DNA from 4 places in the Cupriavidus sp. GW822-FHT02D05 genome. Region 4 is predicted to be linked to each of the others. Evidence: predicted binding sites of a transcription regulator. Region 4 holds the regulator's gene; each other region holds the start of a gene.
What was found. Region 4 encodes FNR, which switches genes on or off when oxygen is low (the NO sensors DNR and NnrR bind a similar motif). Its sites were predicted from a motif close to TTGATNNNNATCAA; they were not measured.
Positions count from the first base shown of each region.

Region 1: the regulator FNR is predicted to act here: its motif matches at 3,160-3,173, upstream of AC1RQK_RS17545 (universal stress protein).
Region 2: the regulator FNR is predicted to act here: its motif matches at 1,803-1,816, upstream of AC1RQK_RS15960 (fatty acid desaturase).
Region 3: the regulator FNR is predicted to act here: its motif matches at 2,685-2,698, upstream of AC1RQK_RS30700 (DASS family sodium-coupled anion symporter).

Region 1 is NZ_JBXAOE010000012.1:88,949-96,877, forward strand. It holds gene AC1RQK_RS17530 (AraC family transcriptional regulator) at 1-2, opposite strand, end outside; gene mepK (peptidoglycan L,D-endopeptidase MepK) at 311-871, opposite strand; gene AC1RQK_RS17540 (L,D-transpeptidase family protein) at 901-2,517, opposite strand; gene AC1RQK_RS17545 (universal stress protein) at 2,600-3,055, opposite strand; gene AC1RQK_RS17550 (universal stress protein) at 3,330-3,830, shown strand; gene AC1RQK_RS17555 (lipid-binding SYLF domain-containing protein) at 3,827-4,435, shown strand; gene AC1RQK_RS17560 (flavodoxin family protein) at 4,446-4,976, shown strand; gene AC1RQK_RS17565 (bifunctional aminoglycoside phosphotransferase/ATP-binding protein) at 5,002-6,597, opposite strand; gene AC1RQK_RS17570 (hypothetical protein) at 6,802-7,056, shown strand; gene AC1RQK_RS17575 (DUF1488 family protein) at 7,053-7,334, opposite strand; gene AC1RQK_RS17580 (helix-turn-helix domain-containing protein) at 7,614-7,929, opposite strand, start outside.
Region 2 is NZ_JBXAOE010000011.1:2,766-10,694, reverse strand. It holds gene AC1RQK_RS15965 (hypothetical protein) at 1-360, opposite strand, end outside; gene AC1RQK_RS15960 (fatty acid desaturase) at 590-1,690, opposite strand; gene guaD (guanine deaminase) at 1,860-3,191, opposite strand; gene AC1RQK_RS15950 (adenosine deaminase) at 3,255-4,301, opposite strand; gene xdhC (xanthine dehydrogenase accessory protein XdhC) at 4,298-5,332, opposite strand; gene xdhB (xanthine dehydrogenase molybdopterin binding subunit) at 5,476-7,836, opposite strand; gene xdhA (xanthine dehydrogenase small subunit) at 7,849-7,929, opposite strand, start outside.
Region 3 is NZ_JBXAOE010000029.1:14,862-22,790, forward strand. It holds partial or broken gene AC1RQK_RS30685 (hypothetical protein) at 1-680, shown strand, start outside; gene AC1RQK_RS30690 (tyrosine-protein phosphatase) at 1,419-2,210, opposite strand; gene AC1RQK_RS30695 (RNA-binding protein) at 2,270-2,524, opposite strand; gene AC1RQK_RS30700 (DASS family sodium-coupled anion symporter) at 2,926-4,467, shown strand; gene AC1RQK_RS30705 (Ldh family oxidoreductase) at 4,493-5,542, shown strand; gene AC1RQK_RS30710 (transglycosylase domain-containing protein) at 5,602-6,297, shown strand; gene AC1RQK_RS30715 (formate dehydrogenase subunit delta) at 7,184-7,408, opposite strand; gene fdhD (formate dehydrogenase accessory sulfurtransferase FdhD) at 7,405-7,929, opposite strand, start outside.
Region 4 is NZ_JBXAOE010000007.1:241,926-249,854, reverse strand. It holds gene AC1RQK_RS12000 (hypothetical protein) at 1-218, shown strand, start outside; gene AC1RQK_RS11995 (sulfite exporter TauE/SafE family protein) at 242-1,006, opposite strand; gene fnr (fumarate/nitrate reduction transcriptional regulator Fnr) at 1,305-2,030, shown strand; gene AC1RQK_RS11985 (hypothetical protein) at 2,117-2,362, opposite strand; gene AC1RQK_RS11980 (membrane protein) at 2,365-2,583, opposite strand; gene ccoG (cytochrome c oxidase accessory protein CcoG) at 2,651-4,150, opposite strand; gene ccoP (cytochrome-c oxidase, cbb3-type subunit III) at 4,206-5,132, opposite strand; partial or broken gene AC1RQK_RS11965 (cbb3-type cytochrome oxidase subunit 3) at 5,229-5,363, opposite strand; gene ccoO (cytochrome-c oxidase, cbb3-type subunit II) at 5,367-6,044, opposite strand; gene ccoN (cytochrome-c oxidase, cbb3-type subunit I) at 6,064-7,512, opposite strand; gene ccoS (cbb3-type cytochrome oxidase assembly protein CcoS) at 7,693-7,839, opposite strand; gene AC1RQK_RS11945 (heavy metal translocating P-type ATPase) at 7,844-7,929, opposite strand, start outside.

The DNA.
Region 1 (7,929 bases), on a different contig from region 4:
ACGCTGAAACTGCTGTGCGCGATGCCGGGCGCTAGCACGGGCGGCTCTGGAGGCAACAACAACCGGCTTAGCGGCATGCGCGCGGGCAAGAGATTGTTCGTGCAGGGGTGCGCATGGCTGATTTCCTTCCAGATATGCCCGCCCGGTGCCGGGGGATTGTCGATTGAGCGCTAGCCCACCCCGTGCGGGCTAATATGCGGCCAAGAGCATAACTTGTCCGGGCCGCCCAGGCTAGGGGGGCCGCCGATGGGGAAAACCCGGATGCGAGAGCTTGGCCGGAACCTGCCGATGGTCTTCAACGGTGCCTTGCCTACCAATCCCGCACCCGGCCCGTATCCGCATGCACGAACTGCTCCTGCGGATAGAAGCCCACGCCGCCGGCGCGCAGCGAGAGCGCGGCGTCGCGCAGGTCGGACAGCGCAACGCCGGGCAGGCGGATATCGATGGCTTTGCCGTCCATATGCAGGCTATGGCTGGCCACGCCGCCACCGCGCGTCTTGCGCAGCCGCGCATTGGTGGCGGGGCTGCGATAGCCGGAGATGACCTGGAAGGGGGCCGCGCAGCACAGCGTTTGCCTCAGGCGGTAAAGCAGCGCGAACAGTTGCGGATCGATCACGCCGACCTGGCCCGAGTAGTGATCGCGCAGGAAGCGATTGAGCGCGGCCAGTGACTCGGGCACGAACTGATCGCCGACGGCGTAGACCAAGGCGATGCGCTCGCCGGTGTGGGTGTGCTCGAAGGACAAGCTGCGGGCATCGGGCAAGCTCGCCAGCGCGGACCGGGCCGGCAACGGCAGCAGCGTGCCAGCCAGCACAAGCCCGCCGGCGTGCCGCAGGAACAGGCGGCGAGGATCGCTGGGCGGTTTGGTCATCGAAAGCACTCCCCTTTGGTGCAATTGCCCTATCTTGCCTGCGTGCTGGCCAAGGCGGAAGCCCGCAGGCGGGCGGACCGTTGCCGCAGCGCCTCGTCAAGCACGCGGTCCAGCCCATAGATATCCGGGAAGAAGTAGACGCGAGCGTCAGCCTTGACGATGGCCGTGCCGTAGGCAAGCACCACCGGCAAGGGCTGGCGCAGCCGCAGCGTGCTGGATTCTCCCTTCTCCATGGCCTCGCGGATGCGCGCCTCGGTCCAGCCGGGCGTGTCCTGCAGCACGAAGCCAGCCAGCGCCTCCGGCGCCTCGACACGGATGCAGCCGTGGCTCAGGTCGCGCCGGTCCCGCGCGAACAGTTGCGGGGTGGGCGTGTGATGCAGGTAGATGTTCTCGTTGTTGGGGAAGACGAACTTGATGTCGCCAAGCGCATTCATCGGCCCCGGGCGTTGCCGTATGCGCAGCTGGCCGCGCTGGACGGCATCCAGGCTGGCAGCCGACAGGGTGGTGATCACCTTGCCGTCGCCAGTGACGAACTCGAAGCCTTGCCGCTCGAAGTAGCCGGGATCGCGGCGCAGCCGGGGCACGGTTTCCGCGCGCGCGATGGACGGCGGCACGTTCCAGTAAGGACTGAACTCGATGAAGCGCATGTCCTCCTTGAACAGCGGCGTGCGCGTATCGAGCGCCTTGCCCACGATCACCTTCATTTCCGCCTTGACCTGGATGGCGCCGCCGTGGATTTCGTAGGCGCGCAACACGAACTCCGGCACGTTGACCACGATCATGCGCGGGCCCTCCAGCAGGGGCGTCCAGCGCAGGCGCTCCAGCGTCAGTTCGATCTGCCGTATGCGGCCGGCGAGCGGCGCGTTCAGTTGCGCGAACGTGCCCGCGCCGATGGCGCCATCCGCCTCCAGCCCGTGGCGGACCTGGAACGCCTTGATGCCCTCCACCAGTTCGTCTTGATAGCGTTCCGGGACTGGCGTGGCGGCGGGCAAGTCGCCTAGCGCGATCAGGCGCTGCGCCAGCACCGGCAGCCCGGCGTAGGCCTGCCCGGGCGCCAGCTTCCTGCCAGGCAGCGGCGGCAGCGGTGCCTGCCAGGCCGGGTGGCCTGCCAGCGCGCGGTAGCGTGAAAGCGCCGCGCGCAAGCTTGCGTAGAGCGGGAACGACGGCGCCGCCTGCCGGACTGCCTCGGGCAGGTCCTGCCCGGCGATGGCTGCGCGCAGGAGGCGCGACGGATCGAACTGCCGGTCCGGCGCCGGGGCAAATTTCTCGTGGATCGTGCCGGGATCGACCCGGCCGCCGTGCAGGTCGGCAAGATAGCGCTGCATCGCCGCTGTCAGCCTCTCGTCAAGCGAGGCGGCGGCTTCGGGCGCCAACGGCGGCCCGTCCGCGGCCTGGCCCAGCGCGCGGCGCAGGCCGTCGGCATCATAATCGCGGGGTTCCAGCCCGTCGGCCGTGGCGCCGTCGAGGATGCCGGCGGCCTGCCAGGCCTGGGCATTGGGATGGCCCTGAGAAAACCAGAGCGCTGCTGGCGCTGCCTGTGTGGCCAGCGCGAGCCCATGGCAACTCAAGGCCCATGCGGCCAGCAGGCCGGCCAGGACCCGGGGCGCGGCCACGCCGTTGCGTCGGATCCGGGAGGCGCCTCGCATCAATCCGCCCGCCGCCGGCATGATTCCCGTCGTTCAGCGCATCGTTCAGCGCATCGTTCAACGCGTCGTTCCCGGGGCGTCCTCATTCCTGGATCTCGCTGCGCACCATCAGCACCGGCTTGTTGCTCTTGTGCACCACGCCTTCGGACACGCTGCCCATGACCAGGCGCCGGAAGCCGCGGCGGCCGTGCGTGCCGATCACGATCAGGTCCGCATTCCAGCGGTCGGCTTGCTCCACGATCGTGGTGGAGATCTGCCCGGGGGAAACGGGCTTCTCGAGGATCAGCGTCGAATGCGGGATGCCGGCATCCGCCAGGCGCGTGGCGGCCGCTGCCAGCGCATCGCGTCCCGCGGCCAGGATGCCTTCCATCAGTTTGCGCGGGTCGTAGCTGCCCGCAGTGAAGAAGATATCGTTGTCGTCCGCCACGAAGAGCACCTTTACCTCGCTGCCGGTCGCCTTGGCCACCGTGATGGCCTGGCTCAGCGCAAGGTCCGAAGAGCGGCTGCCGTCCACCGCGAGCAATATTCTCTGGTACATGGTCCGTGCCTCCTGGCTGGATGTCGCCATGTTGCAATGTCGATAGGAAAGCGCGCATGGGAGCGGCCTCCATTAGCAGCTTAGAGGGCTGGGCACGGGGCGTATTGATGCACGTCAAGCGGCCTGGCGATGCGCGCAAGGCGCAGAAACGACCCGTTGCCCGGGAAAGCAGCGAATGCCATGATCTACATCAACACCGCGCTTGCCCGGGCGTACAAACTGGAAGCGTCGGCTGCAAGCTGCGGCGCCTGTCTTTTTTATCGGGAGGTACAAGATGTACAGCAAGATCCTGGTTGCCGTGGATGGCAGCGAGTCCGCCGATCGGGCGCTGGAGGAGGCTCTGCGCCTGGCCGCGGCGATGCACTCGGAACTCACCGTGGTGCATGTGATCGATAACAGCTACCTCAGGTACGAGGTCGGCTACATCGACCTGACAGACCTGCGTGCCGGCCTGCTCGAAGGCGGGCAGATCCTGCTGGACGAAGCCAAAGCCAAGGCGGCGGCAGCGCAGGTGTCATGCAAGACGCTGATGGTGGATGAAGCCCTGGCGCTGGGCGACGTGGCCAATGCGATCGAGCAGGTGGCGCAGCAGACCGGGGCGGAGTTGCTGGTGCTGGGCACGCACGGTCGGCGCGGCGTGCGGCGCCTGCTGATGGGCAGCGTCGCCGAAGCGCTGGTCCGGCAATGCCGCCAGCCGGTACTGCTGGTGCACGCGCCACAGGCTGAGCCGAGCGCCGGCGCAAAGCCGGCATCAGGCGCGCCGGTGAGGCCATGACCTCCACGTTGCCGGCTGCCGCCAGGCGGCGGCGCCTGGCATGCCGGGCGCTCGCCGCGGCTGCCGTGCTGTGCTGCACAGCAGGCTTGCCGGCGGCCGCGTGGGCGGGTTCAGCCGCCGACAAGCGCGTGCTGGATGCCGACGAGCTCGATGCACGCTGCGAAGCCGTGCTGGCGCGCCTGACTGCGCGCAACCCCGGCGCGCGGGCCCTGCTGGACAAGGCCAGCGGCGTGCTGGTCTTTCCCGATGTGCTCGCTGGCGGCGCGGTGGCGGGCGTGGAGCAGGGCGACGGCATGATGCATGGCGCAGGCGGGGACAAGGCCTACTACCGGCTGATTGGCGCCTCGCTCGGGGCGCAGGCGGGCATGGCATCCAGGGCCGTGGTGCTGGTGTTCCTGACCGGGCAGGCGCTGGAACGCTTCCGTGCCAGCCAGGGCTGGACCGTGGGCGTGGACGGGTCGGTGTCCGTCCTGAGCCTGGGCATCGGTGCCAGCGTGGATAGCAATACCGTGCGGGGCGATATTGTGGGCTTCGTGCTGACCAACGGCGGCATCATGATCAGCCTGTCGCTGGTCGGCACGCGGATAACCCGGATCGAGAGCTGAGGAGCCATCGATGGAAAAGATCCTGATCGTTTATTACTCGCGCACCGGCACGGCGCGCCAGGCCGCGGAAGAACTGGCGGCGCAATCCGGCTGGCCGCTGGCGGAAGTCGGCGACCAGGCCAGCCGCGCCGGCTTGCTGGGCGATGCGCGCTGCGTGCTGGATATCTTGTTGCAGCGGCATGTAGGCTACCGCTACGCCGGCCCGGCGCTGGACGATTGCCAGCGGCTTGTCATCGTCGCGCCCATCTGGGTCGGCCACCTGGCTGCGCCCATGCGCAGCTTCCTGCGCGACCACATGCCGCTGGCCTGCAAGACGTCGGTGATCTGCGTGATGGCCCGGCAAGGCGCTTTCAGGGCGGCAGAGGAGATCGCCCGCCTGGCCACGGAGCCGCCGTCGCCGGTACTGGCGCTGCGCCAGGCCGATGTGGCCAGCGGGGCGGCAATGCAGGCCCTGCGCGCGTTTGCCGAGCAGGTGGAAGCCGCCAACGGCCGCAGCGGCGCCGCGCAGCGGCCAGCATGGCTATCGCCCAAGGAAGCCTGAGGGGGCAAGTTTCCACGAACCGCCATCAGCCGGACAGGACGGTCTCGCCTATGCGCACCACATGGCGCCATTCATCGCTGCCCAATGGCTCCTGCGCGCGCCGCTGCCACTCCAGCACCTGGAGGTCCGCCTCTGAAGGGTCGCCGCCCTGGCGCGCGCGTGTGACGATCCGTTCGCGCAGGGTGGCCAGGCCGGCATTGCAGTCGACGATGGAAAAGGCAGCGCCCCGGCGCGCGGCCAGCGACGCGAAGCGCCGCCGCTCGGCGCGCGCGAGGAAGGTCGCATCGGCAATCATGGGGAATCCGGCGCCACTGCCTAGCCGGCAGATTGCCAGCAGCCGCCGGTAGACGCGGGCAGTGCGTTGCGCCGTGTAAAGGTCGCCGTGCGCGGCCGGATCGCCAGGTGCATCGGCAAACTGATCGCCCAGTTGATCGCCCAGTTGATCACCACGTTTATCGCCACGTTGATGGCCATGTGCAAGCGCAAGGCGCTTGCGCTCCACATCGGCGCGCACGCGCACCATGGCCGCGGCCAGCGCGAGCTGGTGGGCAACGGTGCTTTTGCCGCTGCCCGAGAGGCCATGCATGATAGTGATCGCACCCGGATTGCGCGTCAGCGCGGCGCTGGCCAGCGCGAGCAGATCGTTGCAGCGCATCTGCGCCGCCGCCATTTCCGCGGCGGTGCCGGTTCCCGCCGCGCTGCGCTGGTGGGCCCGCTCGAGCAGCACGCGGGCGCGCACCACGGCGCGCAGCGCCGTGTAGAACGGCAATATCGCCAGGCCGGCATAGTCGCCGCTGCACTCCAGATAGGTATTGATCAGCCAGTAGGCCAGGTCTTGCCGGCTGGCATGGAGCAGATCCATGAAAACAAAGGCGGTATCGCTGATGGTGTCGATCCAGCGTAGCCCGGCATCGAACTCCAGGCAATCGAATGGCGTGGGCTCGCCGTCGATCAAGGCGATGTTGCCAAGGTGCAGGTCGCCGTGGCACTCCCTGACATGGCCGCTTGCCAGCCGCTTGGCAAATGCCGGTTGCAGCGCCACGGCCCGCTCGCGCAGCAGCGCCGCCACGTGTGCCGCCGCGTCGGTGCCCGAGGCGAGGGCGGCAACGCCCGCCATGGCTTGTTGCGCCACCGCTGCGATCCGTGCCGGTGTGCCATGCCCCGTGCCGCCGCTGGCGACCGGCGCGGCCAGGTGGATCGCGGCAAGCCGGCGGGCCAGCGTCTCGACATGGGTGCCGGTTAGCCGGTTCGTCTGTGCCATCGCGCAGAACAGGTCTTGCTGGCGGAAGCGGCGCATCTTTACCGCGTACTCCAGCGCTTGGCCAGTACCACCTACCCGGACCTCCCCGGGGCCGGGTCCCCCCACGATCGGCACCACGCCGAGGTAGAGCGCCGCCGCCATCCTGCGATTCAGTTCGAGTTCGGCCTGGCAATCCGCCTTGCGGGCGGCCAGCGTGCCGAAGTCGACGAAGTCCAGGCGCACGGGCTTGCGCACCTTGTAGGCAAAGGGTCCGGCAAGGAAGACTTGCGAGATGTGCGTCTCGATGAGGCTGACCTTGCCCACCGGATGCCGGTAAGCCGCGGGTCGCATCAACGCTTGCGTGAGTGCCGCCGGTTCCATGCCGCGCTCTCCCAGGTGCCTGTCTCCCCGATCGGGCAGGTCATGTACCCATGCTATGCGCGTGCCCGGAAGTTAGCTTGATGCGGATCAAGCCGAGTGGCAACCACGCGCCTATATTGAAGCGGAACGAGGATTCGGCGCGGCAGGCCACGGGCGTGACAAGCCGGTGCCCGCAAGCGCCGGCAACCGGAGGCGGCGATGAAGATGACAGTTCCCCACCAAGGTGCCACGGGCGGCTGCGTGCGCCGGCGCGGCCTTGCGGCTTGCCTGGCGGCCATGCTTTGCGCTGGCTGCGCGCCGGGACCGGAGTGGTGGCGGCCGCCCAGGCCCAAGGCCGACTCGGTCGCGCCTGCCGCCTCGATGCATGCCTGGAATGCCATGCGCCTGTCCGATCCGTTGCTGGCAATCGGTGCCGTTGCCATCGAGGCGCCGCGCCAGCCGGCGCCCAGCCAGGTCTAGAGCGCGAAACGGAAATGACCGCTGTGCAGCACGATGTGGTGAGCCGCGGTCATTTCAAACAGCTGCTGCGCCACGCATTCGATATCCTCGCGGTGCCCTTCGAAGGCTTGGATGAGGTCGTCCGGCCGGTACGAACGCGCACCGAAGTGGTCTTCCAGTGCCTCCGCCGTGATCGCGTAGCTGGCCGGGATGCCGTCGACGCTGGCAGCGCACTCGAGACAGAGATCGGCCGGGCGATACGAGGGGATGGTTTTTGCAAAGACGATCTTGATGGTCATGGCATCGACCCCCGGGAAGAGAAACAAGGAAGGTGCAAACAGGACGGCGCAAAAAGGCAGGCGCAATGAAGTGCAAGGCGGAGCACGGAAAAGGTGAGCGCCGCGGGCACGCCGCGGCAGCTTTCTGCCAGTCTAGGCACTACGTTTGCAGCCGCAAGCCGAACCGTGCGCGTTTCCTGATCAACGTCAAGCCAACGTCAACCAGGCGCGCAAGATGGCGGGCCACGCGCTCACTGCTTCCACAAGGCTGGCAGGGGCGGCTTGCGCAACGGCGCCCGCCTAGATGCGGTCCAGCGCGTCAAGATCCAGCAAGGTCACGCGTTTGCCCTTGACCTCGATGAGGCCGTCGCGCTGGAAGCGCGACAAGGTGCGGCTGACGGTCTCGAGCTTCATGCCCAGGTAGCTGCCGATTTCTTCGCGCGTCATGCGCAGCGCGAGGTCGCGCCGGGAGTAGCCGCGCGCATGCTGGCGCGCCGAGATATTGAGCAGGAATGCCGCCACGCGCTGCTCCGCGCACAAGCTGGCGAGCAGCAGCATCACGCCCGATTCGCGCACGATCTCGCTGCTTAGCATGCGGTGCACGTGCTGCTGCAGC
Region 2 (7,929 bases), on a different contig from region 4:
CCAGTAGGCATGCTGCGCGGGCGGGGCAACCGTGATCTGTTCCACGATCACGGGCGGCATCACCGGCACCGCCTGCTGGACCCAGCGGCCGTGCACCCAGAACCAGTCGTTGCCTTCCCACTTCCAGTGGCCCGGCACCCAGTTCCAGCCGTAGGCAGGCGCGGGGCCGCGGTCTTCGTGCACCGGCGGCGGCATGTTGCGGACCATCTGGTGGGGTGGCGCAGGCGCCGGCTGGCGTACTACCACGCGCTCGGTCACGCAGCCGGCAAGGCTGCCGAGCACCGCCAGCGAGGCGAGCGCCGGCAGGGCGGCGCGGAGCAGGCGGCGGCGTGCCGGCGCATGGGGTTTGCTGATTGCCATTTGTCTTTGTCCTGTTTGTCCTGTCGGCGCTGATTTGCGCTCGGGCGTTGTCCAAGGGGCGGCCCCGGGTCGGGATGCGCAATGACCTTGGGACCGATACCTTGCTTAACGAGGCAAGCGCCGCTGTGCGGGACAAGCGCGCGGAAAGACTTTGTAATTGAGTATTACGCGTCCCAAAAGACAAACCGCAGCCAGGGCGGCTGCGGCAGGTGGTGGGGGTGGTGGTGGGTTATGCCGGCACTGGCGCGTTGGCGCTGGTCTGCCGGCCGCGGAAGTCCGTCCAGCAGAGTGCCTTGAAGTCGTACAGCTTGCAGCGGCGCGCGGTATGGAAATACCAGCGCCAGGTGAAGTTCTGGATGATGATGCGGCCCGGCAGCGCATGCTCCAGCAGCGCCTGGGCGCGCTTGAGGCGGTACAGCGGCACGCTCATGTCCACGTGGTGCGCGGTGTGCTCCATGATGTGGTGCAGCGCCGCGCCGATGCCATAGCGAAAGCGCAGGTGCACGGTGGTGGAGACGAAGGGCTGGGCACGCGCCCACATGGCCTTGGTGTCGTACCAGGCCACGCTGGTGTGGGTGTGGTGCACGTAGAGCACGAAGCCCACGGTGAAATTCCAGACCAGGAACGGCAGCCCGAAGCCCAGCCCGACCAGCAGCGCCACCGACTGCCCGGTGGCGATGGCCAGCCACGCCAGCGCACCGATCCAGGCCACGCCGAAGAGCGCCACCAGCGTGCAGTCCCACATGAAGACGGCGCGGCGCGTGGGCATCTGGCGGCGGCTGGGGAAGAACATCTTGAACCACCAGATCTCGACCAGGTAGTACAGGCCCGCGCCAAAGCCGGTGCGGTAGACCCGCTCCAGCGCACGGCGCCAGCGCGGCAGGGCCTGGAATTCCTCGAGCGAGTAAGGCTGCCAGACGAAGTCGAAGCCCTTGAGGTTGGAGTAACCGTGGTGAACCACGTTATGGCCCACTTCCCACAGGCTGTAAGGCGTGAGCGACGGCAGGAAGGTCAGCCGGCCCAGCCATTTGTTCAGGCCACGCCGGGGCGTCAGGCTCTGGTGGCAGGCATCGTGGCCGATGATGAACAGGCGGGCGATGATCAGCCCCGTTGCCACGCTGGCGGCCAGCTTGGCGAGCCAGTGGGAGAACAGCACCACCCCGGCCAGCGCGGCCAGGAACAGCGCGGTGTCCAGCGCGAACAGCGCCAGCGCGCGCGGCGTGCTGCGCGCGCCAAGCGGGATCAGCCAGCCGCGGATGATCTTGCGCGAGGGCAGGGGGACGTCAGGGGAAATCGGCTCCGGAAAGGAAGCTTGCTGCGTGGCAATCATGCAAAAACCTTCAGTTGTCGAACGCGGGGTCGGGCTGGGCCCGAGACTGGCGGTGCACGGCCACAGGGCGGCCGATGATGTGACAGCTTAGAAGTATTGCATGACAGGGGTGTTGATCCGGGTCAAGCCCGCGAGGCCGGACCCGGTGCCACCTTGTTAAAAGTGATGATTAGTGCGCGGCGGAGGCTGGCGCGCTCGCCGGCTCGCCCATCACATACACCTCGCCGATGACGCGGTCGTCACCCAGCATGGCGAAGGCGAACAACTGCTCTTCCAGCGTTTCCGAGCGCTCGCTGCGGCGCGCGATCAGCGGCGTGGCCTGCGGATCGAGCACGATGAAGTCAGCCTCGCAGCCCGGGGTGAAGCTGCCCACGCGCTCGCTCCAGCCCAGTGCGTCGGCGGCGGCGCGGGTGGCCAGGTAGAACATGCGCAGCGCGGTGAGGTGGTAGCCGCCCATGCGCGCCACCTTGTGGGCGGCGTTCATGGTACGCAGCATCGAGAACGAGGTGCCTCCGCCCACGTCGGTGGCGAGCGTCACATTGAGGCGGTGCGCATCCGACTGGTGGAAGTCATAGAAGCCGCTGCCCAGGAACAGGTTGGAGGTGGGGCAGTGCGCCACCGCCGCGCCACTGTCGGCCAGCCGCTTGCGGTCGTCCTGGTCGAGGTAGATGGCGTGGCCGTACAGCGCGCCCGGGCGCAGCAGGCCGTAGTGATCGTAGATGTCCAGATAGCTGCGGGCTTGCGGGAACAGCTCGGCCACCCATTTCACTTCGTCGCGGTTTTCCGCCACGTGGGTCTGGATGAAGGCGTCCGGGTAGGCCTTGGCCAACTCGCCGCAGGCTTGCAGCTGCGCTTCGCTGGAGGTGGGCGCGAAGCGCGGCGTAATGGCGTACGACAGGCGGTTCTTGCCGTGCCAGCGCGAGATCAGGTCGGCCGAATCGCGCGCGCCGGACTCGGCGGTGTCGCGCAGGAATTCGGGGCAGTTGCGGTCCATCATCACCTTGCCGGTGACCAGGCGCAGGTTGCGGCGGTCGGCTTCGGCAAACAGCGCATCGGCCGAGGCCGTATGCACGGTGCTCCAGGCCACGGCGCTGGTGGTGCCATTGCGCAGCAACTCGTCGGCGAAGAAGCCGGCCACGGCCGCCGCATATTCCGGCTCGGCAAAGCGGCGCTCCTCGGGGAAGGTATAGGTCTCCAGCCAGTGCAGCAGGCCGGGCGAGGGCGAGGCGATGATGTCGGTCTGCGGGTAGTGCACGTGCGTGTCGATAAAGCCCGGCACGATCAGCTTGCCGCGGCGGTCGATCACTTCGGCGCCAGCCGGGATCTGGTCGGCCAGGTCGGCATGGTTGCCAACCGCGGCGACATGCCCGGCGGTGACGATCAGCACCCCGTCTTCCCAATACTGATACGCGTCGTCATGAAACTGGGGGTCGCGCAGGAAGTGCAGCACGCGGCCACGGATGGCGCGGGTGATGGACTGGGTGGGGGGCGTGGTCGTCATATCGATGTCTCGTCATGCGCCGGCGCGCGCATGGCGCGCCGGCATCTTGGTGTGAGCCGCGCTTCAGGCCGTGGAGGCCGCGGCGGGCAAGGGGGATTGCCAGAAGTGGTCGACTTCGGCGAGGAAGGCAGTCTTTTGCGAGGCGGGCAGGAACGACGCCTCGAAACTGTTGCGCGCCAGCTTGTGGCCATCGGCCGCGGTCAGCGGCAAGGCTTCGAAAGTGGCTTCCCAGTTCGCGTTCATATAGCCGCCGAAATAGGCGGGGTCGTCCGAGTGCAGCGTGACCAGCACGCCGGCTTCCAGCAGGCGGTGCAGGGAGTGGTCGCGCAGGTCGGGGTAGACCTTGAGCTTCTGGTTGGACAGCGGGCATACCGTGAGCGCCACGCGCTCGCGGGCCAGCCGCTCGACCAGTGCCGGGTCGTCGATGGCGCGCACGCCGTGATCGATGCGCTCCACCTTGAGGATGTCGAGCGCGTCGGTCACGTATTGCGCCGGGCCTTCCTCGCCGGCATGCGCCACCAGGTGCAGGCCGAGCTCGCGGGCGCGGGCAAACACGCGGGCGAACTTCTCCGGCGGGTTGCCCTGCTCGGAGGAATCCAGCCCGATGCCGACGAAGCGGTCGCGGTAAGGCAGCGCGGCTTCCAGCGTGGCGAAAGCGTCTTCCTCGGAGAGGTGGCGCAGGAAGCAAAGGATCAGGCTGCTGGAGAAGTCGTACTGCGTGCGGGCCTGGGCGAGCGCGTCGGAAATGCCGTCGATCACCACATGGATCGGCACGCCGCGCTCGGTATGGGTCTGCGGGTCGAAGAAGATCTCGGCGTGGCGCACGTTGTCGGCGACGGCACGCTGCACGTAGGCCATCGTCATGTCGAAGAAATCGTCCTCGGTCAGCAGCACGCTGGCGCCGGCGTAATAGATGTCGAGGAAGGATTGCAGGTCGGTGAAGGCGTAGGCCTCGCGCAGGGCTTCCACGCTGGCGTACGGCAACTTGACCTTGTTGTGCTGGGCCAGCCGGAAGATCAGCTCAGGCTCGAGCGTGCCTTCAATGTGGACGTGCAGTTCCGCCTTGGGCGTCTGGCGGATACGGTCTGCGAGCGCGGCATCGAGCGTCATGGGGTTCCTTTTGCGGTCTTGGTTTGCGTCGAGCTCGTCGCTTTGCCGCCGCGGCTGGCGACGAGCGCGCCCAGATGGGCGAGGCGCTGGTCGCGAACCTGCAGCAACTGGGCGACGATGGCAACCGCAATCATAGCCGGAGCCTTGTCCGTGATGCCGCAGACGCCCATCGGGCACGTCATTTCCGCAAAGCGGGAAGGGTCAATCCCGTGCTCCGCCATGCGGTGCTCGAAGCGCGCGCGCTTGGTCTTGGAACCGATCAGGCCGAAGTAGGCGAAGTCGTCGCGCCGCAGGATGCGCTCGCACAGCGTCTGGTCCAGCGCGTGGCTGTGCGTCATCACCAGGAAGTAGCTGCCGGCCGGCGCATGGTCGACCACGGCTTCGGGGATGTCGCTGGCTTCCGGGGTGACGTTGTCGGGCAGGTCGGCGGGGAACAAGGTGTCGCGCTCATCCACCCAGTGCACTTGGCACGGCAGGTTGGCCAGCACCTTGACCAGCGCATGGCCCACGTGGCCGGCGCCGAACAGCACCACGTGCAGCGCGTCCGGCACCAGGGTGTCGGTCCAGCCGCCGTCCGCCTGCAAGGCCACCGAGGGCAGCAGCGCTGGCGCTGCGGCGTGTTGCACCGCGCCGGTGCGCGGCACCGTGCGCATCAGCGCGCGTCCGGTGCCGAACGCGGCCTGCACCGCGTCCAGCCACGGCAGGTCGGCTTCGCCCAACACCTCGAAGGCGAGCAGCACCACGCCGCCGCAGCATTGTCCCAGCGCCGGGCCCAGCGGGATGCGCACGATCTGCCGCATCGCGTCGCGCTCGGCCAGCATGGTGCGGGCGATCTCCATGCCGCGCCACTCGAGATGGCCGCCGCCGATGGTGCCGACCAGTTCGTTGGCGGTCACCAGCATGCGCACGCCCGCCTCGCGCGGGGCGGAGCCTTTCACCTCGGCGATGGTGACCATCGCCACCGGCACGCCCGCGCGCACCCAGCGGGTGGCGTCGGCGAAGCGGAAGGGTTTGAGGGGCGCGTCCTGCATGGTGATGCCTTTTTAGGTTGATGCTCTGGGTGAAGCTTGTTACTTCAGCTTGTTACTTCAGCTTGTTACTTCGTTACTTCATTTCGGTCTTCAGCGAAGATGGCCCGTGGGAGAGGGCGGGCGCATCCGCAAGCCGCTGTCTCCTACTGCACCACCCGCACCGCCCGCACCGCGTCCACCGCATCCAGGATTGCCTCGCTGGTCGCGGGCGCCACCAGCGGCGGGTTCACCTTGTAGTCCGCGACGCTGGCCACCGCGTCGCGGATCGCGAAGAACACCGAGAACGGCAGCAGCAGCGGCGGCTCGCCCACGGCCTTGGACCGATGGATGCTGTCTTCCGCATTGTCGTTCTCGAACAGCCGCACGTAGAAGTCTTCCGGGCAGTCGTTGACGGTCGGGATCTTGTAGGTGGAGGACGCATGCGTCATCAGCTTGCCGTCCTTGTTCCACCACAGTTCCTCGGTGGTCAGCCAGCCCATGCCCTGGATAAACCCACCCTCTACCTGGCCGATGTCGATGGCCGGGTTGAGCGAGCGGCCGGCGTCGTGCAGCACGTCGGCGCGCAGCAGGCGCCATTCGCCGGTGAGCGTGTCCACCAGCACTTCCGAGCACGCCGCGCCATAGGCGAAGTAATAGAACGGCCGCCCTTGCAGCTTGGACTGGTCCCAGTACAGCTTGGGCGTGGTGTAGAAGCCATCGGACCACAGCTGCACGCGTGCCACGTAGGCTTGCCGTGCCAGGTCGCTGAAGTCCAGGCGGAGTTCGCCCGCGACCACCAGGTCGTCGCCGAACTGCACGCTGTTGGCGTCCACGCCGGCCTGGCGCGCGGCAAACGCCGCCAGCCGCTCGCGGATCTGCCGCGCGGCGTCCTGCGCGGCCTTGCCGTTCAGGTCTGTGCCGGTGGAGGCGGCGGTGGCCGAGGTGTTGGCCACCTTGCTGGTATCGGTCGCGGTTACGCGCACGCGTTCGAGCCGGATACCAAGCTCATGCGCCACCACCATCGCCACCTTGGTGTTCAGGCCCTGGCCCATCTCGGTGCCGCCGTGGTTCACCAGCACCGAGCCGTCGTTGTACACGTGCACCAGCGCGCCGGCCTGGTTGAAGTGGGCCACGTTGAAGGAAATGCCGAACTTCACCGGGGTGATGGCGATGCCCTTCTTGAGCACCGGGCTGGTGGCGTTGAACGCGCGCGTGGCCTCGCGGCGCGCGCGGTAGGCGCTGGTCGCTTCGAGTTCGTCGAGCAGTTCGTGGATGACGTTGTCTTCCACGGTCTGGCCGTAAGGCGTGACGTTGCGCTCGGTCTTGCCGTACAGGTTGGCGCGGCGCACGTCGAGCGCATCGCGGCCCACGGTGCGTGCCACGTTGTCGAGGATGTACTCCATGGCAAAGGCACCCTGCGGGCCGCCGAAGCCACGAAAGGCAGTGTTGCTCTGCGTGTTGGTCTTGCCGCAGTAACCGTCGATCTGCACGTTCGGCAGCCAGTAGGCGTTGTCGAAATGGCAGATGGCGCGGGTCATCACCGGGCCGGACAGGTCGGCCGAGAAGCCGGCGCGCGAAACCATTTCCACCGACACGCCCTCGAGGCGGCCGTCGGCATCGTGGCCGACTTCGTAGTCGAAGACGAAGTCGTGGCGCTTGCCGGTGATCATCATGTCGTCATCGCGGTCCGGGCGCAGCTTGACCGGGCACAGCAGCTTCCAGGCAGCCAGCGCGGCACAGCAGGCGAACATGGCCGATTGCGATTCCTTGCCGCCGAAGCCGCCGCCCATGCGGCGGCACTCCACCAGCACCTGGTGCGCGTGCCAGCCCAGCATATGCGCCACCGCATGCTGCATTTCGGTGGGATGCTGGGTCGAGCACCACACATGCATACCGTCGTTTTCCTTGGGCGCGGCGTAAGCGATCTGGCCTTCCAGGTAGAACTGCTCCTGGCCGCCCAGGCGGATATTGCCCTTGTCCCGATGCACGGCGGCGGCGATATGGCTGGCCGGCTCGCCGCGCGTGAGGTGCATCGGCGGCAGCACATAGCTGCCGGCCTGGTGCGCGGCCTCGGGCGACAGCACCGGCGCCAGGTCTTCGTACTCGATCGCACCCAGGCGGGCGGCACGGCGCGCGGCATCGTGCGAGGTGGCCACCACCACGAAGATCGGCTGGCCGATGAACTGCACAAGGCCGTTGGCCAGGATCGGGTCGTCGTGGATGATCGGGCCGCATTCGTTGGCGGCGGGAATGTCCTCGGCGGTCAGCACCGCCACCACGCCCGGCGCGGCGCGCACCTTGTCGAGCGAGATCGACTTGACGCGAGCATGGGCGCGTGTGCTCATGCCGAGCGCGGCATGCAGCGTGCCTGCCAGCTCGGGGATGTCGTCGGTGTAGGTTGCCGTGCCGGCCACGTGCAGGTGGGCTGATTCGTGCGGGCGCGAGACGCCCACTTGCTGCGTCGAAATGGCGGTCCTGGCTTCGCTCGCGGCGTCGAGCAGGAAGGGTTCGGTTTGCTTGTTCATGCCGATCTCTCCTTACGCGGTAGCGGTGGCGGTGGCCGCGCCCGCGCCGATGGCGCGGACATTGACGGCGGCGGCGGGCAGCGCGTCGGCGCG
Region 3 (7,929 bases), on a different contig from region 4:
ATGAGCCTGCGCCATCGTTCGTGTTGCCGCTGGACGAACCACTGCTCCCGGATGACGAACCGCTACCGCTCGACGAGCCCGCGTCATCGGGCTTGCCGCTGGAGCTGCCACTCGACGAACCGCCGCTGCCGCTCGAACTGCCGGAGGACGGATCCAGTGGCGGCGGCGACGGCATCGGCACGGGAACGGGCGCCGGAGGCGGCGGAATTGGCACCGGGAATCCACCCGACGAGCTGCCGGATGAACCGCTACCGCTAGAAGAGCCCGATCCGCTGGAGGAACCCGAGCCACTCGACGAACCTGAACCACTCGATGAACCCGAGCTACTCGACGAGCCCGAGCTACTCGACGAACCCGAACCGCTCGATGATCCCGAGCTACTCGACGAACCCGAACCACTCGACGAGCCCGAGCCGCCAGACGAACCGGAGCCACTCGACGAACCCGAACTGGAGCTGGTGGCACACCCGCCGAAAACGCAAAGGACAGGAGCGCTGGTCCCTGACGCAGCCGCCCCCCAGATCGGCGCCTTGGCGGTGGTATCACTTGCAGACGTGGAAATCTGGGTGACGGTCTGGGTCGTCTGGAGGAGCTTTGTCCATGCCGCATTGGTGGGATCCTTCATCTGCGCTGGAGTCAACGCGGTCCCTCCTACCTGTGCAACGGCTTGCTTGTTTTGATTGTTCCAGACTCCCCACGCGGTATCGGGGGGAGGAAGGGAGCCGCTCGGCCCGCCGATCAAGCCGCCTCCACTGCCATTGTTTACCAGCCCGCTCGCATAGCTCGTATCGATCTCTTGCAGGGGTAGGTTTGCAGTCTCCAATTGCCCCACCAATCCACCTGCATAGACCGAGCTCTTGCCGGAAATCGTGGCAGTGACGTCTCCCGTGGCATAGCTGTTAAGGATCAGCGTCGAGCTTGAATAGCCGACCAGGCCACCTGCTCTGGCGGCATAGGACTTGACACCGGTGGCCGCTACGGATCCCGTGGCATAGCTTTGCTCGATGTGCCCCAAAGCGTTCCCGATCAGGCCACCAACAGCGTCGCCCCCACTGACCGCTCCCGTGGCAAAAGAGGCCGACAGGTAATCAGAAAAAGGACTGACGTATTGCCCGAACAGCCCGCCGACCGCGAGCTTGCCGGTGACCGATCCGGTTGCGTAACAGGAAATAGGACTACGCATTGGAGAATGAAATCGGAGACTTTTATATAGGCTCCGACTCTATCCAACGGCCAGCCAGAAAAGCTGACAAGTCCTGACATTGGCAAAAACGACCCCACGAGCGACCGCGCTGGGCTAAAGTCCCGCCGGCCGTCCGCCTCGCACTGCTACGATGGCCGGCGCTGCGCTAACGGTCCGTTGGGGGATGACGCGCTCGGGATGACGCGCTCGCAAAGCACCTTGGAGACAAGGATCGCTAAGCGCGTACGAGATAGGCCTGGCGCAGGCGCTCGGCATCCACCTTGAGCACGTCGCCCAGGTAGGCATCGATGCCGCCGTAGTCCTGCTCGATGGCGTGCATCGAGGCTTCCAGGTAAGAGGCCTTCACCGCCAGCAGCGGCCACATCACCGCGGGATCGACACCGAACTGCGCCGCGCCGGCGCTCATCTTCTGGTTGAAGCCCTGGTTCCAGTGATTCGATTCCAGGTAGTTGGCCATGATGATGCCGCGCTCCACGCCCAGGCCGGCCAGCAGCAGCATCGAGGCAAAGCCGGTACGATCCTTGCCCGCGGTGCAGTGGTACAGCAGGTTGCCGCCCTGCTCCGCAGTCTTCAGGAAACCGCCAAAGGCGGCCTGGTACTTGCGCGGAAAGTCACCATAGACCTCCAGCATGAAGGCTTCCATCTGCTGCGCGCTGCCGTCGCGCAAACGCGGCATCAGCTCGGCCATCGACATACTGCCTTCGAGCACCGGCGTGGCGACCCAGCGGAAGGCCTCGCCAAAGGGGCTTTCCGCAGCGGTCTTCTCACCGGCCGAGCGGAAGTCGATCACCATGTCCAGCTGCAATGCGCGCAGCCGTTCCATATCCGCCGCGCTGGCCAGGCCCGGGTTGCCGCTGCGAAACAGCTTGCCGGCACGCACGCGGTGGCCGTCGCGCGTGGCGAGGCCGCCAAGGTCGCGCAGATTGACTACATTGTCCAGCGCAAGCGCTGCGTTGCCCGGCACGCCGGCACCTTGTGATGGCGCATCGGCCATGTTTTCCTGCATCGTGTGTCCCTGCCCTGTCTTTGTCGTTCGGTGGCGCGCGCACCGCACGTGTCGGCGGCTCAGCGCGCGCGATAGGCCGGCACATGCCAGCGCGTATGGCATCCAGCAATATAACGGCGATCGAGCTTCGCCACCAGTTTCCACACGCTCATCGGGTCCACATCGTCCAGATCCAGGTCGACCCAGGCCCAGGGATGCGCACCGTCGCCCTCGCAGATCAGCTCGATGTCCTTGACCCGCACGTAGGCGGCCAGCGCCGTGCGCAGCGCGGATGCGTCGACTTCGGCGCGTAGTCCTCTCACTAAAACCTTCATCATGCACTCCAAAGTTTTCAGATCACGTTCGGGCGGCTCATTAGTGTGCGGGGCTGCCGGTTGTTGTGCTCGCTGCGCAACGCCCGCAAGCCCTTGTATCGCAATGATCTGAAAGTCTGACCGCTTGGCGCATCGAAATTTCCCTGTGCGAGCCGGTTCTTTGATCCGCGTCATATGCGCCCGGATCCACCCTCGACAGGCACTGTTGGCCGGCACGATAATTTCCCCATGTCGAACGCGGCAGCCCGGCCGCAAGCCGGTCTCCCGCCTTCGCCAGGTCTTCACGGAACGCCGCCGAACGACGCCGCCACCCTGCCAGTCACAGGCTAGCCATCTGCCCGCGCGTGACGTCCGCCTTCCCGTGTCGAACCAAGATCAACAAGACAAGAAAAGGGAAAGCGATGACAGACCCGCGCACTCCAACCCAAGCCGTCCGCGCAGCCGCCCCCACCGCTATCGGTGTGGCTGCCGCCGTGCCGCAAGCCGCGCCCGGCAAATCCACGCCATGGGGGCTCTACGCCGCCGTCCTGGTACTGATCGGCATACTCGCCCTGCCCCTGCCCCCGGACCTGCCGGTGGCGGGACATCGCATGCTGGCAATCCTCGCCTTTGCCATCGTGGTGTGGATCACCGAGGCGGTCTCCTACGAGGCCAGCGCCATCATGATCACGTCGCTGATGGCCGCACTGATCGGCTTTGCGCCCACGGTGGCGGACCCGGCCACGCAGTACGGCACCTCCCGCGCGCTCGGCATGGCGCTGGCAGGGTTCTCCAACACCGCGCTGGCGCTGGTTGCCGCCGCCCTCTTTATCTCGGCGGCAATGACGGTGACCGGGCTCGACCGGCGCATCGCGCTGGTCACGCTGTCGGCCATCGGCACCAGCACGCGGCGCATCCTGATCGGCAGCATCGTGGTGACCATCGCGCTGTCGCTGGTGGTGCCGAGCGCGACCGCGCGCAGTGCCTGCGTGGTGCCGATCATGATGGGCGTGATCGCGGCCTTCGGGGTCGACAAGAAATCCAATATCGCCGCCGGCATCATGATCACCGTGGCTATGGCCACCAGCATCTGGAACGTCGGCATCCAGACCGCCGCCGCGCAGAACCTGCTGACGGTGGGCTTCATGGACAAGCTGCTGGGCGAGCGCATCACCTGGCTGCAATGGCTGATCGCCGGCGCGCCGTGGGCCATCGTGATGTCGGTCGTGCTGTATTTCCTGGTGCGGTTCCTGTTGCCCGCTGAAACCGAGGCCATCCCCGGCGGTAAGGAAGCCGTGCAAAAGGAACTCGCCGGGCTGGGCCCGATGAGCGGCCCGCAGAAGCGGCTTGCCGCCGTGTCCATCGGGCTGCTGCTGTTCTGGGCGACCGAGGGCAAGCTGCACCAGTTCGACACCGCCACCGTGACCTTCGTCGGCCTGGTGATCCTGATGATGCCGCGCATTGGCGTGATGGACTGGAAGACCATGCAGCAACGCACGCCGTGGGGCACGCTGATCGTGTTCGGGGTAGGCATCAGCCTGGGTACCGCGCTGCTCACCACGCAGGCCGGCCAGTGGCTGGGCAAGTTCGTGGTGGCCAACTCCGGGCTCGCCACGCAAGGCCCGATCCTGGTGTTCGCCATCCTGGCCGCCTTCCTGATCCTGATCCACCTCGGCTTTGCCAGCGCCACCGCGCTCACCGCGGCGCTGCTGCCGATCCTGATCTCGGTACTGCAGACGCTGCCGGGCGATATCAACCAGATCGGCCTGACGATGCTGCTCGGCTTCACCGTGAGCTTCGGCTTCATCCTGCCGATCAATGCACCGCAAAACATGGTTTGCCTGGGCACGGACACCTTCAACGGCAAGCAGTTCGCCAAGGTCGGCATCCCCGTGACGGTGATCGGCTACGCCCTGATGCTGCTGTTCGCCGCCACCTACTGGCGCTGGCTGGGCTGGATCTGAGCGCACACCGGGACAAGGAACGAACATGAAGATAACACTGCAATCCGCCACCCGGCTCGCCCGCGACCTGCTCGCCGCGCAAGGCGTGCCGACCGACATCGCCAACGACGTGGCCGAGCACCTGGTCGAGGCCGACCGCTGCGGCTACACCAGCCACGGCCTGTCGATCCTGCCCAACTACCAGCGCTCGCTGGCAACCGGCAACGTCAACCCGGCGGGCCGCGCCGAATGCGTGCTCGACCGCGACAGCCTGCTGGTGTTCGACGGCAACGGCGGCTTCGGCCAGCACGTGGGCAAGCGCGTCATCGAGACCGCCATCGAGCGCGTGCGCCAGCACGGCCACTGCATCGTCGCGCTGCGCCGCTCACACCACCTGGGCCGCATGGGCCACTACGGCGAGATGGTGGCCAAGGAGCGCTTCGTGCTGCTGAGCTTCACCAATGTGATCAACCGCTCCCCGGTGGTGGCCCCCTACGGCGGCCGCACCGCGCGGCTGACCACCAACCCGCTGTGCTTCGCCGGGCCGATGCCCAACGGCCGCCCGCCCCTGGTGGTGGATATCGCCACCAGCGCCATCGCCATCAACAAGGCCCGCGTGCTGGCCGAGAAGGGCGAGCCCGCGCCGCAGAACAGCATCATCGACAGCGAAGGCAACCCCACCACCGATGCCGGGGCCATGTTCAGCGAACACCCGGGCGCGCTGCTGCCCTTCGGCGGCCACAAGGGCTATGCGCTCGGCGTGGTAGCCGAGCTGCTCGCGGGCGTGCTGTCGGGCGGCGGCACCATCCAGCCGGAGAACCCGCGCGGCGGCGTGGCCACCAACAATATGTTCGCGTTGCTGATGAACCCGGAACTGGACCTGGGGCTGAGCTGGCAAGGCGCGGAGGTGGAAGCCTTCGTCAACTACCTGCACGACACCCCGCCCGCCCCGGGCTTTGACAGCGTGCAATACCCGGGCGAGTTCGAAGCCGCCAACCGCGCGCTCACGACCACCCACCTGGACGTGAACCCTGCGATCTGGCGCAACCTGGAAACCCTGGCAAAGGAGCTTGGCGTGGCGCTGCCGGCGGACTGAACCGGCGGGGCGGCTTGAGCCGGGGCAGGGACATGGCCGGTGCTGGCACAATACGGCCCATGGAACGTCTCTGGTCGAATTTTCTCAAGCTGGTGCTGCTGCTCATCCTGGGCGCGGCCCTGCTCGGCACGCTCACCGTGCTCGTCGCTCAGCGCCAGCTGCCCACGCTGGACGCGCTCACCACTTTCCGCCAGTCGCCCGGCTACGTGCCCATCGGCGAGATACCGCCCAAGCTGACCCAGGCGGTGGTAGCCATCGAGGACGACCGCTTCTACCTGCATGACGGCATCGACTATGTCGGCGTGATCCGCGCCGGCGTGGCCAACCTGTCCGATGAGCTGTCGCAGGGCGCCTCCACCATCACCATGCAGGTGGCGCGCAATTTCTTCCTCTCGCGCGAGAAGACCTACACCCGCAAGCTGTATGAGGTGCTGCTGGCTTACCGGATCGAACACGCCATGAGCAAGGATGAGATCCTCGAGCTCTACATGAACAAGGTCTACCTTGGGCAAGGGGCCTATGGTTTTGCCGAGGCCGCCGAGACGTATTTTGGCAAGCCGGTGGGCGAGCTGACTTTGGCGGAATGCGCGATGCTGGCCGGATTGCCGAAGGCGCCTTCGGCGAATAACCCGGTGGTGAATCCTCGGCGCGCCCGGCAACGGCAAGCTTATATCTTGCTGCGAATGCTGGAGTTGGGGAGGATTGGGAGGGGGGAATATGATGCGGCGTTGTTGGAGCCGTTGAGGTTGAAGTAGGGGATGGATTGGTGATGGGGGGGTGGTCGCTGTTTGATTGCTGCGGCGATGGCATCTTGCACCCAAGGGCGTACGACATCCCCCTGCGGGGGCTGCCGGTCACTCTTCTTTGCGTCGGCAAAGAAGACTAACGAGAAGAAAGCCGACCCTGCCGGGCGCAGAGCAATAAGGCTTTCGAATATCGGTGGTTACGTCGTACGGCCCCGAGTGTCGGCTAGCGTGTTCTACCGGCTCAAAGGGCATCGCAATTGCATGACCTATGGGTTACGTCGTGAGGCCCCTGACCTCGTGCGCGGTGACCATTCCCACATCTGCCGTTCGCGGGGCGAAGTGCTGCGCCGTTTCGGGTGTGGCTGGTTTCGTGGTTTTGTCTCAGTGGACGAGCGTCGTGGGTGTGAGCACGGCCCTCGCGGACGGGCCACGGTGCCCACCACGAAACCAGAGGGGGGTGAAGCAAGGTGCCGCTCGCGCCGGTACGGCAGGGCATCAAATGGCCGGGCGCCCGCCGCCAGAGACAAAACCACGAAACCACCAAGGCAGGCAGGATCGTGGTGCTACGCGCCGCGAACGGCAGATGGTCGAACGCGCACCGAGCAAAGCGATCAGGGGCACCACAACGTGACCATTGAGTCATGCATTTACGATGCCCTCCAAGCCGGTATGGCAAAGGCCAGCCAACACTCCGGGCCGTACGACGCAACCACCGATATTCGAAAGCCTTATTGCTCTGCGCCCGGCAGGGTCGGCTTTCTTCTCGTTAGTCTTCTTTGCCGACGCAAAGAAGAGTGACCGGCAGCCCCCGCAGGGGGATGTCGTACGCCCTTGGGTGCAAGATGCCATCGCCGCAGCAATCAAACAGCGACCACCCCCAACAACCTTCCCCCAATCACTCCAACGCCCCCCGATACCTCGTCACCGCCAACAACACAATCTCATCCAGCCCAGCATCTTCACTCCCATCCAGCCGCGCCAGCAAAGCGCGCCGCATACGTGGCTCCCAGAAGCGCTTGATATGGCTGGCGATATCCGCCACCGCTTCTTCGCGGTCCGGCATGGCTTCGAAGAAGGTGCCGATCTGGTTCGCCATCTTGACGAGGTTGTCGGAGTTCATGCTTGTTCCGTCCTGCTGTGCAAACGTTGGGGGTGGGAGTAGACCACGTGCCGGCCGGCGCGTACAAAGCCGGCCAGCGTGACGCCGGCATCGATCGCCAGGCGTACCGCGAGCGCGGTCGGGCCGGATACGGCGGCCAGCACGCCGACGCCGGCGCCGGCGGTCTTCAGCACCATTTCGTAGCTGGCGCGGCTGGTCACCAGCACGGCGCCGCGCGAGCGGTCCTCGCCGGTGCGTGCCAGCGCGCCGATCAGTTTGTCGAGCGCGTTGTGGCGGCCCACGTCTTCGCGGACCAGCGCAACCTGGCCGTCGGCGCGCAGCCACGCGGCGGCGTGCGTGGCGCCGGTGTGGCGCAGCAGTTCCTGCCGGGTCTGCAACTGCGCGAATGCGGCGTACATCGCCTCGTCGCTGAAGCTGGCGCCGCCGCTCACGGGTGCCGGGGCGCGCATGACTTCCTGCAGCGATTCGGTGCCGCACAGGCCGCAGCCGGTTCGGCCCGCCATGGCGCGGCGCCGATCCTT
Region 4 (7,929 bases):
GGTCTTTTGAACCGAATCTTTTGAACCGGACGGCGGATGGGGAACGGTCCCTGGCGCTGATGCCTGCCTGGGTGTTCCTGGCATGCATCCCTGAGCAGCGGATGCTACCTGACGATGCCACGATGAAATACGTGCGCGATATCGCTGTTCTTGCGATTGTATGGCATTCCCTGGCAAACCTGCAACCGATTCGCACAGCTACCTCAGCGAAGAAGTGACAGATACACCACGAAGCAGCGCTTCAGAAGACCAGGCAGAATCCATGCGCGGCAAGCGTCTCAGGCAAAAGCAGCGCGCGCGCCACCCCGGCCAAGCCAAAGGCCACCACCGCAAGCCCAGCGCCAGCCCGCAACGCCGGGCGCCGCGAAAGCTGCCTGAGATAGCCGGACAGGCCCGAGATCACCAGCAGGTTCGGCAGGGTGCCCAGGCCAAACACGGCCATCACCAGCGCGCCCGACGGGGCATTGCCGGCCAGCAACGCCATGGCAAGAGCACCGTACACCATGCCGCACGGGACCAGCCCCCAGGCTAGCCCCATGCCGTAGCGGCGCAGCAACCGGCCCTGCCCATACGCCCGGGCCACAGCCGGCAAGCGCGCCCCGACGGCACCAAGGCCGCGCAGCAAGCCACCCGCGCCCCGGGCGGCGAGCCGCTCCAGCCAACCCGTACCCATGGTGCGCCCGCGCAACATCCACAAGCCCGACAGCACCAGCATTACACTGCCGACCCCGAACAGCCAGCGCTGCAGCGGCAGGTACTGCGTCTTCCAGACGCCGGCGCCAAGGGCGCCCAGCAAGCCTCCCAGCACCGCATACATGCTCAGCCGCCCGGCATGCATGACAAGCAGTTCCAGCAACCAATGGCCGGGACGCCGGAGCACCGTGGCAGGCACGCGCGCAACGCCGCCCTGCTCCGCCGCCAGCGCGATCCCGCCGCACATGGCGGCGCAGTGCACGCCGCCCAGCAAAGCCAAGGTAAATACGCTGATAAGCACGCCTATGGTCAACTTCTCCTCCCAATCACACAATCGCAACGTCTGGCGCGGTAAAATGCGGCGAACGCGCCCCCGCAGCTCCAAGAGGCGCTATCAACATGAGGCCTTGCGCCCGCGCACACCAGCGCGCTCGCACAACATGACGACGGGCACGGCAAGCCGCGCTGCACAGATAGCGCACTGCCGCAAGACCCGCGCGCCAGGCCGATGTGGATAGCGCTTCCAACCGACGACTCTCAACGTCAAGCTCTCAACTCAATGCGCCCGCCACATCGCGCTTGACTGACTGCGCTAAACCGACAGGCCCCAATTGCTCACCACCATTCCCATTACCGAGATGTCGCCCCGCTGCTCCACTTGCTCGCTCGGCCAGCTCTGCCTGCCCGTCGGCATGTCGCAGCAGGACCTCGAAAAGATGGATACGCTGGTCCAGGACCGGGTGCGCGTACGCAAGGGCGAAACCCTGTACCGCCTCGGCGATCCTCTCACCGCCGTCTACGCGATCCGCTTCGGCACGCTCAAGACCCACCTGACAATGGAAGACGGCCGCTCGCAGATCACGGGCTTCCACCTTCCCGGCGAAGTCGTCGGCCTCGACGGCCTTGGCGAGATGCAGCATGCGTCGGACGCCACCGCGCTGGAAGATACCGAAGTCTGCGTGGTACGCTTTGGCGATCTCCAGACGCTGTCCAACGTCCTGCCGTCGCTGCAGCATCAGTTCATGCGCCTGATGAGCAAGGAGATCTCGCAGGACCAGGTCATGTTGATCACGCTCGGATCGATGCGCGCCGAGGAGCGGCTTGCCGCTTTCCTGATCAACCTGTCCGAGCGCTTGTCCGCGCGCGGCTATTCGGCCTCCGAGTTCGTGCTGCGCATGAGCCGCGAGGAAATCGGCAGCTACCTGGGGCTCAAGCTCGAAACCGTCAGCCGCCTGTTCTCGCGCTTTGCGGAAGCCGGCCTGATCCAGATCCGCCAGCGCCACGTCAAGCTGGTCGACATGGTGGGGATCAAGCAGATCGTCAACAAGTCCTGCTGACCTGCACGTCGCGCGCCGCCCTCGCCCGCGGCGGCTCGCCGCGATGCCGCGCCTGCTGGCCTGAACCGGCAAGGCGCGCATCGCAATCACTCCAGCTCGTCCGTGTCCGCCAGCCGCGTGGGCATGGTGTACAGCGTCAAGCCGCTCGACAGCGCGCACAGCACCCACGCGATCAGGAAACCCACGGTGTAGACCGCCTCCCGCGATGCCTCGACCGGCTGGCCGAAGAAGCGCAGGTCGCCGGGATCGACCATGGAGAATACCAGCGCGGTCGTCAGCCCGGCGACCAGGAAAGCGGGCCACAGCACCCACATCAGCCAGCGTAGCCTCATGATCACCTCGCTTGCGCCGCGACCGGCGCTGCCTGGCGTGCCGCGCTGCCCGCCTTCTCAACCACCAGGCCGTGGCGCGCCACCCCTTCCTCAATGGGCGGATCCGGATGGGTCATGGCCAGCCAGATCGTGACCCCGCAGGCCACCATGGCCACGAACGGCCCACTCATCAGCAGCCACGGCCATGGCTCCTTCCACCAGGGATTACTTTGCTGCGTCATCTGGCCTCCTCTAGATCTAGATCGCGTATGTTGCGTACGGATTGGTGCAACCAGCGTCCCTGCCGCCTCATAGATTGCGCGGCACGATAAAGCTGGTGCTCTGTCGAATCTCCGCGCCATGGCTCCCCGCGCCCTCGTCGGGCACCGCGGTCACTGTGACCTCGATCTTGTGCGTGCCCTGCGCCGCGGACTCGATCGGCACGCGCACCCGGATGGGAATCAGGCGATTGGACGTGGGCTCCAGGTTGCCGGCAGCGTGATCATATTCCACAGCCAGGCCCTTGAGCTCATCGCTGCCCGCGCTGACGGCGACGCGCATTGGCGCCTCGGTCGTGTTGATCAGCTGCAGCCGGTACACGTTCTCGATCCAGCGCCCTTCCACTTCCCGCCCCAGCGCGCCGCGGTCGCGGATGATATCGACCTTGAGCGGCGTGCGCATGGCCAGCGAGGCCATGAAGCCGGCGACCAGCGCCAGCCAGATCACCGAGTAGATCACCGTGCGCGGCCGCACCAGGCGCTTGCGCGCCACGGTCTCGGAGAGCGCGCTGCGCATGGCGTTCTCGGACGTATAGCGGATCAGCCCGCGCGGGTAAGCCATCTTGTCCATGACCTGGTTGCAGGCGTCGATACAGGCGCCGCAGCCAATGCAGTCGTATTGCAGGCCATCGCGGATATCGATGCCAGTAGGACAGACCTGCACGCAGATGCTGCAATTCACGCACGAGCCCAGCCCGGCGGCCTTGTGGTCCGCCTTGCGCGAGCGGCTGCCGCGCGGCTCGCCGCGGCCCACGTCATAGGTGACCACATAGGTGTCGCGATCCACCATCACGCTCTGGAAGCGCGCATACGGGCACATGTACTTGCAGACCTGCTCGCGCATGAAGCCGGCGTTGCCCCAGGTGGCAAACGAGTAAAACAGCATCCAGAACGTCTGCCACGGACCCAGCGAGAGGCTCAGCACCTGCGCGCCGAGCGTGCGAATGGGCGAGAAATAGCCGACGAAGGTAAAGCCCGTCCATAGCGCGATCACGATCCAGAGCGTGTGCTTGGTGGCCTTCAGGCGCAGCTTGCGCACGCTCCAAGGATCGCCGTCCAGGCGGATGCGGGCAAAGCGGTCGCCTTCCACATGCCGCTCGATCCACATGAAGATCTCGGTGTACACCGTCTGCGGACAAGCGTAGCCGCAAAACAGCCGCCCCGCGATCGCCGTGAAGAGAAACAGCGACACCGCGGAGATCACCAGCAGCACGGCAAGGTAGATCACGTCCTGGGGCCACAGCACCAGGCCAAAGATATAGAACTTGCGCGCGCCGAGATCGAACAACATGGCCTGGCGGCCATTCCACTGCAGCCAGGGCATGCCATAGAAGAACAGCTGGGTCAGGACCACCATCCAGACCCGCCAGCTCGAGAACGCACCCGACACCGAGCGCGGATAGATCTTGCGGCGGACTTCGTACAGGGTCTCGTCCGACGTTTCCGCGTCCGCCGAATCAGGCGTGGGCGCTCGCAGCGGCGCCCACGCGGCCCCGTTCCTTTCAAGCGGCTCCGGTCCGGGGGCGTTCATGGGCGAACACCCCCGCCGCGGTGCGGGCCCGGCTGACAAGCATAAGCGCAGTGGCTCATTGCTTCGCCCCCTCGCCTGCGCCGCCGGTGTTGGACAGGCCCCAGACATAGGCCGTCAACATGCGGATACGCTCTGGCGTGAGGATTTCCTCGTGCGCCGGCATATGGTTGTTGTGGCCCTTCAGGATGGCGTCGACGATGTTCGCCTCCGAGCTGCCGTACAGCCACACGCGGTCCGACAGGTTAGGCGCGCCAAGCGCCTGGTTGCCCTTGCCGGTGGAGCCATGGCAGGCCGCGCAGGTGGACTTGAACGTGCTCTCGCCGCGCGAGGCGCGGATCGGGTCGTAAGACAGGCCGGACAGCGAGCGCACGTATTGCGCCACGTCGCCAGCGAGCTTGCCGTCGATGGTCGAGGCGAACGACGGCATCACGCCGTTGCGGCCCTTGGTAATGGTCTGCGTGATGGTCTCGGGCTCCCCGCCGTACAGCCAGTCGTTATCGGTCAGGTTGGGAAAGCCGCGGCTGCCGCGCGCATCGGAGCCGTGGCATTGCGCGCAGTAGTTGAGAAACAGGCGTTGCCCGATCTCGCGCGCCGCCGGGTCGGCCGCCACCTGCTTGACGTCCATCTGCATGTACTTGCCATAGACCTCGCGCTGCAGTTGTTCGGCCGCCTGGCGGTGCGCCTCCAGCTCAACCCGGCTGGAGGTCTTGAGCACGCCGGCGTAGGATCCCAGGCCGGGGTACAGCACTAGGTAACCCAGGCCAAAGATGCATGCCAGCAGGAACATCCACATCCACCAGCGTGGCAGCGGGTTGTTCAGCTCGCGCAGGTCGCCGTCCCACACGTGGCCGGTGTCCTCGGGCGCACCCACAATCTTGGTGACCTTGCGCTGGGAAAACAGCAGCCACACGCACCAGACGATGCCGACCAGCGCGATGGCGGCAATGTAGTAGCTCCAGAAATCCGTGAAGAAGTCGCTCATGACTCAGTGTTCCTGCTTGGTGTTGTTTGCGCCGCCGGCATGACGCGCGACGCGGTGGCCGGCATCGGGCCTGGCGTCTTGGCGTGCGGCCAGCGGCTCGTCGGGCAAGGCGAACGGCAGCATGGCCGACTCCTGGTTGGCGGCCTTGCGCCCTGACGACCAGGCCCACCAGCAGATGGCAATGAAGGCAGCCATCGAGACCACGGTGGAAAACGCGGTGATCATTGCCATGGCTTACTCCTTGGCCGGCGTGGCCGCGGGCTGCGCGGCAGCCGCGGTATCGACACGCACATTGCGCTTGGCGATGCCAAGCTCCTGCAGGTAGGCGACCATCGCGTCTTCCTCGGTCTTGCCGGCCAGCGTGGCAGGCGCCTGCTCAATCTCGGCGTCGGTGTACGGCACGCCGAGACGGCGCAGCGCACGCATGCGGTCGCGGACATCGTTGGTCTGCAACGGCGTTTTCTCCAGCCACGGGTAGGACGGCATCACCGATTCGGGCACCACGTCGCGCGGATTGCGCAAGTGGATGCGCTGCCAGTCATCGGAGTAGCGTCCGCCCACGCGCGCCAGGTCGGGACCGGTACGCTTGGAGCCCCACAGGAAGGGATGGTCGTAGACCGATTCGCCCGCCGTGGAGTAGTGGCCATAGCGCTCGACATCGCCTTGCAAGGTGCGCACCTGCTGCGAATGGCAGCCCACGCAGCCCTCGCGGATATAGATATCGCGGCCCATCAGGCGCAGCGCGGAGTACGGCTTGATACCCGCGTCGGGCTCGGTGGTGGAGTGCTGGAAGAACAGCGGCACGATCTGGACGAGCCCGGCGATGCTGACCACCAGGATGGTACAGATGATCAGCCACCCGATATTCTTCTCCAGGGTCTCGTGCGTAAAGAAGCTTCGTTTTTCGGACATCGTTTCTATCCTGGAATGATCAATGGGCGGAGGCGGAAACGCTGGTCGGGATCAGTGCATCCACGGCAGGCTTGCCGATGATGGTCCTGGCCACGTTGTATGCCATCAGCAGCATGCCTGAGAGGAAGCACAAGCCACCCAGCAAGCGGATCAGGTAGAACGGGTACTTGGCCTTGACCGCTTCCACGAAGGCGTAGGTCAGCGTGCCGTCGGGCTGGGTGGCGCGCCACATCAGGCCCTCCATCACACCGGCAATCCACATCGAGGCGATGTACAGCACCACGCCGATGGTAGCGATCCAGAAATGCAGCTCGATCAGGCGCACGCTGTACATCTCCTTCTCGCCAAAGAGCCGCGGGATCAGGTAGTAGAGCGAACCGATCGAGATCATCGCGACCCAGCCCAGCGCGCCGGAGTGCACGTGGCCAATGGTCCAGTCCGTGTAGTGCGACAGCGCGTTGACGGTCTTGATCGACATCATCGAGCCCTCGAAGGTCGCCATGCCGTAGAACGACAGCGCCACCACCAGGAACTTGAGGATGGGATCGGTGCGCAGCTTGTGCCAGGCACCCGACAAGGTCATGATGCCGTTGATCATGCCGCCCCACGAAGGCGCCAGCAGGATCAGCGAGAACACCATGCCGAGCGATTGCGCCCAGTCCGGCAGCGAGGTGAACTGCAGGTGGTGGGGACCAGCCCACATATAGGTGAAGTTGAGCGCCCAGAAGTGAACGATCGACAGGCGGTAGGAATAGATCGGGCGGCCGGCCTGCTTGGGGATGAAGTAATACATCATGCCCAGGAAGCTGGTGGTCAGGAAGAAGCCCACCGCGTTATGGCCGTACCACCACTGCACCATGGCGTCCTGCACGCCGGCATACGCCGAGTAGGACTTCCACATGCCCACCGGCATCTCGGCGTTGTTGACGAGATGCAGGATGGCGATGGTCAGGATGTACGCGCCGAAGAACCAGTTGGCCACGTAGATATGGCGGGTCTTGCGCTTCATGATGGTGCCGAAGAACACGATGGCATAAGCCACCCAGACCAGCGTGATCAGGATGTCGATCGGCCATTCGAGCTCGGCGTATTCCTTCGAGCTGGTGATGCCCAGCGGCAGCGTGATGACCGCGGCCACGATCACCAGTTGCCAGCCCCAGAACGTGAAGGCCGCCAGTGGGCCGCAGAACAGCCGCGCCTGGCAGGTGCGCTGCACGATGTAGTACGAAGTAGCGAACAGCGCGCTGCCGCCGAAGGCGAAGATGACCGCATTGGTGTGCAGCGGGCGCAAGCGTCCGAACGACAGCCATGGCGTGTTGAAATTAAGCTCCGGCCAGATCAACTGTGCCGCGAGCAGAACGCCTACGGCCATACCGACAATCCCCCAGACTACCGTCATGACGGCAAACTGCCGCACAACGCCGTAATTGAAGGTGTCGGCGCGAGAATACGCGGCGGTGACAGCCATTCAGACCCCCAGATTGGATAAACATGAATTGATGTTGTGACTGTAGGAAAAGCGCGCGCAAGCTGTCTTGATCTGTATCAAGCGCACCGGAAAGCATGGGAACTCAGGTGCAACGGCGTCTCACATCCGCACACACGGCAACGCGGCCGCGCACGGGCACGGCCGCATTGCCGTGATCACTCAGGGCTTATCGTTGTCGAGCAGAATGGCCTCGCCGGGCCGGTCGAGGTCGTCGTATTGCCCGGCGTGCAGCGCCCACCAGAGCGCGCCGGCGATCACCGCGACCAGCACCAGACTCATCGGCACCAGCAGGTAGAGCATGTCCATGGCGTCAATCTCCGGGCTTGCCGGCGCGCAGCAGGCGCCAGGCGTTGGCTACCACCAGCAGCGACGACACCGACATGCCGATGCCCGCCA